3 regions of the Pseudomonas sp. PME37.24/006 genome follow, and region 1 is predicted to be linked to each of the others. Evidence: riboswitches for the same ligand, from Rfam matches in the RefSeq annotation. Region 1 holds a riboswitch; each other region holds the start of a gene.
The links. A riboswitch is a leader RNA that binds a small molecule or an ion and turns the genes downstream of it on or off. The one in region 1 is predicted to bind cobalamin.
Positions count from the first base shown of each region.

Region 1 (3,271 bases):
GTGGCACCGGATGGCGTCCGCATCACGGCAGTCCACCCTCAGGGCTATGGGCTGCAACTGGTATTCGACGATGGCCACGACCGCGGCATCTATCCCTGGAGCTATTTGCGTGAGCTGGGGGAGGTGGCAGGTTGAGTTGGCCGGGCTTGTCGCATGGCCAGGTCGTCACGGCGCCGGCCGCGGGATGACCGCAATCGCATTCGCGCCGAGGGCGACGCTCATACCTAACTGGGGTCGAACATCCATTTTGCAAACACCACCAATACTGTAGGAGCCCGCTTGCGGGCGAATCACCAGGCCAACGCAGATTCAGCAGCAAGGCCACCATCGTATCGCCCGCAAGCGGGCTCCTACAGGCCGGAATCTTCATGCTTTTGCAGGAACCTAGAACATACAAGCCGCTACCCCGCGGCGAATGGTTGTCGCGCCGCGGGCCTGGAGAGACGGCTGCCATTGCGCTGCGCCGAGAGGGTGGTACAGGCACTTAGCCCTTGTTCTTGCGCTGCGGTTTGGGCCGGCCTTGTACGCACTTGAAGCGCGGTTCGGTCTTGCAGATCACGTAAATGCGGCCGCGACGTTTGACGATCTGACAATCGCGGTGGCGCAATTTGGCGGTGCGCAGCGACGCGAGCACTTTCATGAGCGGGCTCCTGCAAAACCGGCGAAGCGCTTGTTGAACCCGGCCACGCGGCCTTCGCTTGCGGTCTGGCGCTGCTGGCCGGTGTAGATCGGGTGCGAGGCGCTGGAGATATCGAGCGTGACGTAGGGGTAGGTGTTGCCGTCGCTGTGCTCGCGGGTTTTGTCGGTGCTGACCGTGGAGCCGATCAGCCAGTAGGCGTCAGCCGAGACGTCGTGGAATAGAACGGGGCGATATTCAGGGTGGATACCAGGTTTCATAAGTGCTCCAATAAATACGTTATAAAGTAACAATATACAGTCTTATTGATTTTGGTTCTCATTTCAAGCCCGAATCTGGATTTTTCCCGCAGGCCTCATCGGCACTCGGATCTTCCAGATCAGACGCTGAAATGAGCGCTGAACTGGACTTGCTAAATTGTTATGTTGTAACAATAATGGCCACCGAAATTAGCCGTACAAGTGCTGCACTGGCTTCCGGCTTGTTGGGATGAATGCGCAGAAACTGCAGCGAAGCGCTGCAGGGGAGCGACCTAATCGTTTAAGATGCCGCCCGCCGGTTTCCGCGAGGAATTAATAGGGAATCCGTCGCCACCTCTGGTGGCCAAACGGAACTGCCCCCGCAACTGTAGGTACTGAGCATCGTTGCATTCGTGTCACTGGGTTCGAATCCGGGAAGGCCGCAGCGTTGCCACGACGTACCAGTCAGGAGACCTGCCGGCACAGGTCTGAGCAGCTGCAGTGCAGCCCTGCTCGGGCGCTGCAATCGAACCAGCCGGCGGGGTGTCCGGGAGGGGCATCCGTAATCACCTTCCTCAGGGACAGGTGCGGCCATGGCCGCTTGGCGTGATGTGTTCTCCAGCCTGCGCACTGCCATTTATGCGTATCTGTTGATTGGGAGATCACCCGCATGACCGTGTCTCGTTTTGCCGTTCTGGCCGCCACCCTTGGCCTGTCTTCGATGGCGCTGGCCGCCAGCCCAACTCAATACCCCCTGACCCTTGAGAACTGCGGCCATGAGCTGAGCTTCGCCGCTGCGCCGAAGAGCGCCGTAACCATTGGCCAGGCCGGCACAGAAATTCTCTATTCCCTCGGGTTGGGCGACCGCTTGGTAGGCACCTCGTTGTGGTTCAGCAATGTGCTGCCCGAGTTCGAGGCGCAGAACGCCAAGGTCGAACGGCTGGCCGATAACGATCCGAGCTTCGAATCGGTGATCAACAAGCGCCCCGGTCTGGTGGCCGTGCAGTTCGAATGGATGGTTGGCGAGCAGGGCGTGGTCGGCACCCGTGAGCAGTTTCACGAGCTGAAGATTCCCACCTACATCATGCCGTCCGACTGCGAGGGCAAGGACAATCTGGTCGGTGCAGACGGTACCCGCCTGCAGCCTTTCCAGATCGACAGCCTGTACAAGAGCGTGCAGCAACTGGCGCAAATCTTCGACGTGCAGGCTGAGGGCGACAAGCTGGTCGCCAGTCTGCAGGACAGGCTCGGCAAAGCGGTCGCCAACGCCGAGCAGCGTCAGGCCAAGCAAATCTCCGCTGCGTTCTGGTTCTCCAGCGCGGACCTGGATCTCGACCCCTACATGGCCGGCCAGAAAGGCGTTGCCGACACCATGATGAAGTCGCTGGGCCTGCGCAACGTGGTCGAGTCCAGCGAAGAGTGGCCGACGGTCGGCTGGGAAACACTGGCCAAGGCCAACCCGACCGTGCTGGTGCTCGCGCGCATGGATCGCCGCCGTTTCCCGGCTGACGACGTGGAGAAGAAACTCGAGTTCCTGCGTAATGATCCAGTCGCCAAACACATGGATGCGGTGAAGAACGGTCGCATCGTGATTCTCGATGCCGACGGCATGCAGGCTTCGCTGCGCATGATCACCGGCATCGAAACCCTGGCCAAGGCCGTTGATGGGTTCGATCTGCAGAAATGATTGCTCGCGGCTCCCGCCTGTTCCTGCTGACCATCATCTGCCTGCTGTTGCTGGCCGTGGCGGTGGTCGTCGGTGTGGCACTGGGTGAAACCCGCATCCCGCTGTCGGTGGTCTTTCAGGTGCTGGCCAACAAGCTGTTCGGGACGGGCTTCTTGCTCGACCCGATCGACGAGGGCATCGTCTGGAACTACCGCCTGACCCGCGCCCTGGTCGCCGCCTGTTGCGGCGCCGGGCTGTCGGTGTGTGGGGTGGTGCTGCAGGCGCTGCTGCGCAATCCACTGGCCGATCCTTATTTGTTGGGGATTTCCGCCGGTGCTTCCACCGGAGCGGTTTCGGTGGCGCTGCTGGGGCTCGGCGCGGGCATGCTGTCGCTTTCGATGGGCGCCTTCATTGGCGCAATCGCCGCCTTCAGCCTGGTCGCCTTGCTGGCGCGGGCAGCGGGTGGCGGCGCGCTGAATGGCACCGGGCAGATCATTCTTGCCGGTATCGCCGGCTCCCAGTTGTTCAACGCGCTCACCTCGTTCCTGATCACCAAATCGGCCAGCGCCGAGCAGGCGCGGGGCATCATGTTCTGGCTGCTCGGCAACCTCAGCGGCGTCAACTGGCACGATGTCGCCCTGGCCGTACCCGTGGCGCTGGCCGGGGTGCTGCTGGTGGCCTGGCATACCCGCGCCCTGGATGCCTTCACCTTCGGTGCCGAATCGGCGG
Region 1 is NZ_JBVHNL010000002.1:196,586-199,856, forward strand. Features, by position in the region: gene ACZ3GY_RS06370 (DUF971 domain-containing protein) at 1-135, shown strand, start outside; gene ykgO (type B 50S ribosomal protein L36) at 485-640, opposite strand; gene ACZ3GY_RS06380 (type B 50S ribosomal protein L31) at 637-897, opposite strand; cobalamin riboswitch at 1,177-1,372, shown strand; gene ACZ3GY_RS06385 (ABC transporter substrate-binding protein) at 1,547-2,563, shown strand; gene ACZ3GY_RS06390 (FecCD family ABC transporter permease) at 2,560-3,271, shown strand, end outside.

Region 2 (3,271 bases), 830 kb from region 1:
CAAAGTCCTTGCTCAACCACAGGTTGGCGGAGCGACGCGGCACGTTGGTGGGGCGATTGCCCTGGAAATCGTCGCCACCGCTGACGAACTCGTCGTACTCGGCGCGCACCAGTGCCGCGTTGGCAGACAGCTGCGCGGCATAGGGCAGGCGCAGCTCGAGGGTCGCCTCGATACCATCCGAGGATTGCTGACCAACCTGCTGCTGGACGGTCGGGTTGGCCGGGTCGGTACTGAGCAGCTTGTTCTTGACGATGTGATAGGCGGCCAGCGTCCACTCGCCACGGTTATCGAAAAACTGCTGTTTGATGCCCACTTCGGTTTGCTTGGCGGTGCTCAGATCCCACTGCTGCTGGCCCGCACTGAGAGTCAGCAGGTTGCCGACGCCTTCGGTGCTGGTGGCGTACTGACCGTACAGCGACAAGTCATCGGTCAGCGCGAACACCAGGCCGGCGCGCCAGTTGTTGCCGGTCAGGCTACGGTCGCTGCGGGTGCCGGCCAGCAGATCATCACGATTCAGGTGTACCTGGTCACGGCGCACACCGGTGACCAGTGCCAGTTGCTCGGTGAGCTGCGTGCGGTTCTCGGCGAACAACGAGAACTGACGCGCCTGATTGGCTTCGCGAGCGCGATACGGGTCATTGCTGATGTAGCTACCACCACCGGACTGGCCAAGTGGCACGCTGTCGCTGAGGGTATTGCCGAAATCATGCTTGCGCACGAAACGGATGGAGTTGTAGTCCACGCCAACCACGGTGCGGCTGTCGAGGCCGAACAGCGAATGCTGCAGGGTGAACGTCTGGCGGTCGCCGATCTGTTCCTGGGTGTGCTTGATGCTGATGAAATCGCTACGCTCGACTAAATCACCCGGCTGCCAGGTGTAGGTTTCAGCGTTGCGCCAGCGCCGCTGGGTCTTGAGGTAGTACAGCTGGTTGCTGGCACTCAGGTTGTCGCTGATCGTCCAGTCGGTCACCAAGCGGGTCGACTGGTCGTTGTACTGCAGCGTGGCGTTCTCGACGTTGTAGTTACGCTCGCGCAGGCTTTCGCGGTAGTGACCATCCACCAACGGCGTGCCGAAATACTGCTGCGGCTCCTGATTACCGTAATCGTGGCTGAGGGTGAAGCTCAGGTCGTCGGTCGCCTCCCAGCGCAATGCAGCACTGATGGCCAGGCTCTCGGAATCACCACGGTCGACCCAGCCATTGCTGGCCTGCTGATTGAGATTGAAACGGTAGCTCAGGCGGTCGTTCAGGGAGCCGCCGCTATCGAGTGCCATCTGTTGACGATCATCGGAGCCGTAACCCAGACGCACGCGATTGCGGATCTCGCCCTCGAAAGGCTTCTTCGGCACCACGTTGATCACCGCGCCCGTCGCCCCTTCGCCGTACAGCACCGACGCCGGGCCACGGAGGATGTCGATACGCTCCACCGACCAGGTATCGACCGGAAAGGTCACGGTGCCGGCGCCGACATAAAGACGGGTGCCGTCATACAGCTGCATGGTCGAGCTGTGCCCGGTAAAACCCCGGGCGGACAACGCGGTGCCGCCATTGCCGGGCGTGCCCATGAAGGTGATGCCAGGTGAGCGGGTGACGGCCTCCTGGACGGTGGTGTTGTTGCGCTTCAGGATCTGCTCGGCGCCAATGCTGCTGACGCTGGCGGGCGTTTCCAGTGGCGTCAGATTCAGGCGCGAGCCGGTCGTTGCCAGCGTATGCAGATCAGGCGGCGACGACTCATCGGCCGTGCCGGTGATCGCCGTCGAGGGCAAGGCTATGGAAGCGTTCGACTCGGCGGCCTGAGCCGGCAAGGCGAACAGCAGCGCACAGGGCAACAGCCCAACACGCAGGGATTTGCCCGACAGGGCATCGAACAGGGAATATCGGGACATGTCGTTCCACTCGAAACAGGAATGAATGAATCCCGGAGGGAACAACGCATAGGGAATCGCAGGCGCACGAAGCCCACGGAAACCGGCCTGCGCCCGCCCACCGCGGGTTTGCCAAACAGAAGTTTCGGGCCGGTCTCCGGGCTCACGAGGGTCATGAAGCATTCACCTTCCCATGCCATGGCACAGTGGTTAATCGAATGCTTCGCTCGCATACCGTTGCGGGGGCAGCGCCGGACTGATCATGTTCATGACGAACCGGCTTCCCGTTTCACCCCATGCACGGCGGCATGGGACACCTGAAACTGGCGCGCATCTGACCATCGAAGCGTCGAGCCGTCAATCATCGCCATGCAGCGGCCTCGATCCATGCACCATGGCATCGCCGGCTGGGATAACATCGCCCGACCTCGGATTGGCCAGGAAACACAGGATGCAGCGAGACGATGAACGAGCGACCGGCAGGCGCTCCTCTACCGCCCCAGGCAAGCCGCCGACGCTGGCGGATGTGGCCAAGGTCGCAGGCGTTTCGCCGATCACCGTGTCGCGCACGCTCAACCAGCCGGAGATCGTCCGCCCGGAACTGCGCGAAAAGGTCTTTCGTGCCGTGCACAAGACCGGCTACGTGCCGGCCATGCTCACCGGCGTGGCCGAGCAGCGCAGCCGGCTGATTTCCCTGCTGGTGCCGACGATTGCCAATTCGATCTTCTCGGACACGGTGCAGGCGCTGATCGACACCCTCACCGAAGCCGGCCACGAGACGCTGATCGGCCTGACCAACTACAGCGCCGAACGCGAAGAGCAGCTACTCGACGCCATCTTGCGGCGGCGCCCCGATGGCATCGTACTGACCGGCACCCTACACACCAAAGCCAGCCGCACGCGCCTGTCGCGCTCGGGCATTCCGATCGTCGAGTCCTGGGATCTCGCGCCGCGGCCGCTGGACATGTTGGTGGGCTTTTCCCACGAAGCGGTCGGCGTGGCCACCGCGCGCTACCTGATGGGCAAGGGCTATCGGCGCTTCGCCGTGGTGACCCTGGATGACCCACGCGGCCACCGACGCTGCGAAAGCCTGATCAGCGAACTGGCGAGCCAGGGGATTACCGAGGTGCCGCGCGTGGTGTTGCCGCCACCGGCAACGGTGAACCTCGGCCGTGAGGGCCTGCAGCGTCTGTTAGCAGGTCGCGAGCGCCCGAATGTACTGGTGTGCAGTTCCGACACCCTGGCCCACGGCGTGCTGGAAGAAGCCACCGAACTGGGCATTCGCGTGCCGCAGGATCTGGCGGTGATGGGCTTTGGCGACCTGAGCAGCGCCGCGCACCTGCACCCGGCCCTGTCCACCGTGTGCATCAACGGCGCGGACATCGGCATACAAGCGGCGCGCGCGCT
Region 2 is NZ_JBVHNL010000002.1:1,024,980-1,028,250, forward strand. Features, by position in the region: partial or broken gene ACZ3GY_RS10330 (TonB-dependent receptor) at 1-1,875, opposite strand, end outside; cobalamin riboswitch at 1,996-2,200, opposite strand; gene ACZ3GY_RS10335 (LacI family DNA-binding transcriptional regulator) at 2,316-3,271, shown strand, end outside.
Region 2: linked by a shared signal. The riboswitch ahead of ACZ3GY_RS10330 (TonB-dependent receptor) and the one ahead of ACZ3GY_RS06385 (ABC transporter substrate-binding protein) in region 1 are both predicted to bind cobalamin.

Region 3 (3,271 bases), 560 kb from region 1:
CGGGCAGCGTTACCGCCTGCAGCGCCAGGGCAACCAGGCGCTTCTGCATCTGAGCATGGCCGGGCAGCAGCCCGGCCAACTCAGCTCGTTCGCCAGCCACGTCGCTCAGCGAGTCGAGCAGATAAAGCATGCCACCACACTCGGCGAGGATCGGCTTGCCGGCTTGATGATGGACCGTGATGGCCTCGATCATCGAACGGTTCGCGGCCAAAGCCTGCAGGTGCAGCTCGGGATAGCCGCCGGGCAGATAGAGGCTGTCCACCTCGGGTAGGCTTTCATCGGCCAGCGGGCTGAAGAACATCAGAGTCGCGCCCATCTGCTTGAGCAGATTGAGATTGGCCTGGTAGGTGAATGCAAAGGAGGCATCGAGGGCCACGCCGATACACACACCATCCAGCAGTGACGTTATGGACGCAATCGGCGGAGGGGCGAACACTACGGGTGGCGGCAGGGTTACCGTCGCGGTCTGCGCTAGGGCATCAGCAGCGGTGTCTAGGCGCACATCGAGATCCGCGAGTTCGGCGGCCTGCACCAGGCCCAAGTGTCGGCTCGGCAATTCAATGGCAGCACTGCGTGGCAGCGAGCCGTACCAGCGAATCGAGGCCGGCAGGCTGTCACGGATCAGGTCGTTATGACGACCGGGATTGACGCGATTGCCGAGCACGCCGGAAAACGGCAGATCCGGCTGATAGCTGGCCAGGCCGACGGCCAGCGCGCCGAAGGTCTGGGCCATGGCGGAGCCATCGATCACGCCCAACACCGGTACGCCGAAGCGGCGGGCCAGATCGGCGGCGGATGGCGAGCCATCGAACAAGCCCATCACGCCTTCGATGAGAATCAGATCCGCCTCGCCAGCAGCCTCCCACAACAGGCGACGGCTCTCGTCCTCGCCGACCATCCACAAGTCCAGCTGATAGACCGGATTGCCACTGGCACGGGAGAGGATCATCGGGTCGAGAAAATCAGGCCCGCACTTGAACACCCGCACCCGCTTCCCCTGCCGGGTGTGCAGGCGTGCCAGGGCCGCAGTGACGGTGGTTTTACCCTGCCCCGAGGCTGGAGCCGCGATCAACAGTGCAGGACAGTGACGCGGCGTGCGCTCACCCGCATCGGATGCAGACGCTGTAACGATCAAAACTCCACGCCTTTTTGTGCTTTTACGCCAGACTTGAAGGCATGCTTGACGAGCGTCATCTCGGTGACGGTATCGGCTGCTTCAAGCAGCGCTGGCGGCGCGCCACGGCCGGTCGCGACAACGTGCTGAAGCTCGGGGCGCGATTCGATATCACGCAGCACCACGTCCACATCCAGATAACCGTGCTTGAGGGCGATGTTCAATTCATCCAGCACCACCAAGGCGATCTGCGGGTCGTTCAGCAGTTGCCGGGCGACCTCCCAGGCCTGCACGGCTTTCTCGATATCGCGCTGCCGATTCTGGGTATCCCAGGTGTAGCCCTCGCCCATCACGTGATAGCTGACCTCATCGGGAAAGCGGCGGAAGAAATGCTCTTCGCCGGTGGCCATGCCGCCCTTGATGAACTGCACCACGCCGACCTTGAGACCATGTCCCAGCGCCCGGGCAACCATGCCGAACGCGGAGCTACTCTTGCCCTTGCCATTGCCGCTGTGCACCAGCAACAGGCCATACTCGTCCTGAGCCTGGGCGATCTTCTCGTCCATCAGGGCTTTCTTGCGCGCCATACGGGCGTTGTGCCGCGCGTCGCGCTCTGCTGATTCTCGGCTTGGGGATGGGGTCGATTCGCTCATGGGATCTCCTCAGCGCAGGGCCAATCGGCGCACGCAGGTGAAGCGCTCGGGCAGGAAACCGGGTTCATGCCGGACGATAAAGGAATCACACAGGAGTAGGCAGGAGCTGACCGGATCGATCACGCACCGGCCGCGCCCACCGCGCAACTCTGGAAAAAGCGACAGGCCGGTCTCCGGGCTTGCGAGCGCCGCGTTCATCAGAATGCGGCCACCGACGCAGCCTTCCCGTATCGGCGATACAGTGGCTGAAAGCGTGGCTTGGCTCGTTTACCGTTGCGGGGGCAGCGTCGGCATTGCCTGCTTGCTGGAGCAGCGGCGCACCGACTTCCCAGTTTCACCCTCGGCCAAAACCGAGGACACCTGAAGCAAGCGGCGAAGGGTAAGGATTGGCCGCCTCAGCGTCAATCGAAGACTCAGGGATGACTAGCCAACTCGACCGGAAAAACCCGCTTCGCTTCGATATAGGTACGCTGCCAGTAGCTGTTGGCGAGGCTGTCCAAGCGCACGGTGCCGCCCGAGGACGGTGCATGCACGAAGCGTCCTTCGCCGACGTAGATGCCAGCATGGCTAACCTGGCGGCCGCCACTGGTGGCAAAGAACACCAGATCACCACTGCGCAGGGCATCACGCCCTACGGTCGGCGCGCGCATGCTGATCAGTTCGCGCGTCGACCGCGGCAACTGGATGCCCGCCGCATCACGGTAGACGTAACCGATCAAGCCGCTGCAATCGAAACCGCTGGCTGGGGTATTGCCGCCGTAGCGGTAAGGCGTGCCGACAAGGCCCAATGCACGAAACAGTACATCGTCAGCGCCCCCCTGATAATTACCAGGTACAGGTGCTACGACAACGGGTTGCGGAGCAGGTACGGGTGCACGACTGGAGCACGCACTGAGCAGTGCTGTGAGCAGCAAGAGGGCGATGCGAATGGTGGCAGTCATGGACGGACGATCCCGGAGCCTGAATGCGCCCTACTCTGCTCCGTTCACAACCGCAGTGCAAGCTTTAGCTTTATGCTGCAGCCGCTTGAAAACTATCAAGATGTTGCCCGATCTGTGCAGATCGGACATTTACCACCTCAATGCTGAGACGCCAGGTGCTCGGTCGGCGCCATCGCCAGGACACGCTTGGCTTCGATGAAGGTACGTTTCCAGTAGCGGTCATCCAGGCTATCGATTCGCACGCCACCGCTGCGGCTGCTGGAGGAATGAATGAACTGATCATCGCCCAGATAGATACCGGCATGGCTGACGCGGCCACGACCTGCCGTGCTGAAGAACACCAGATCACCGGGCTCCAGCGCCTTGCGCTCGACCAGCGGCGCGTCGATGTTGATCATGTCGCGCGTCGAGCGCGGCAGCTCCATGCCAAGCTCTTCACGGAACAGGTAACCAATAAAACCGCTGCAATCGAAACCGGTTTTCACCGAGCTGCCCCCGAACCGGTAGCGGGTACCGATCAGCGAGAGGCCTTTTTCGAGAACACTGTCTGCAAGCTGTGGCAG
Region 3 is NZ_JBVHNL010000002.1:753,884-757,154, forward strand. Features, by position in the region: gene ACZ3GY_RS09070 (cobyrinic acid a,c-diamide synthase CobB) at 1-1,132, opposite strand, end outside; gene cobO (cob(I)yrinic acid a,c-diamide adenosyltransferase) at 1,132-1,767, opposite strand; cobalamin riboswitch at 1,915-2,146, opposite strand; gene ACZ3GY_RS09080 (C40 family peptidase) at 2,181-2,708, opposite strand; gene ACZ3GY_RS09085 (C40 family peptidase) at 2,846-3,271, opposite strand, start outside.
Region 3: linked by a shared signal. The riboswitch ahead of cobO (cob(I)yrinic acid a,c-diamide adenosyltransferase) and the one ahead of ACZ3GY_RS06385 (ABC transporter substrate-binding protein) in region 1 are both predicted to bind cobalamin.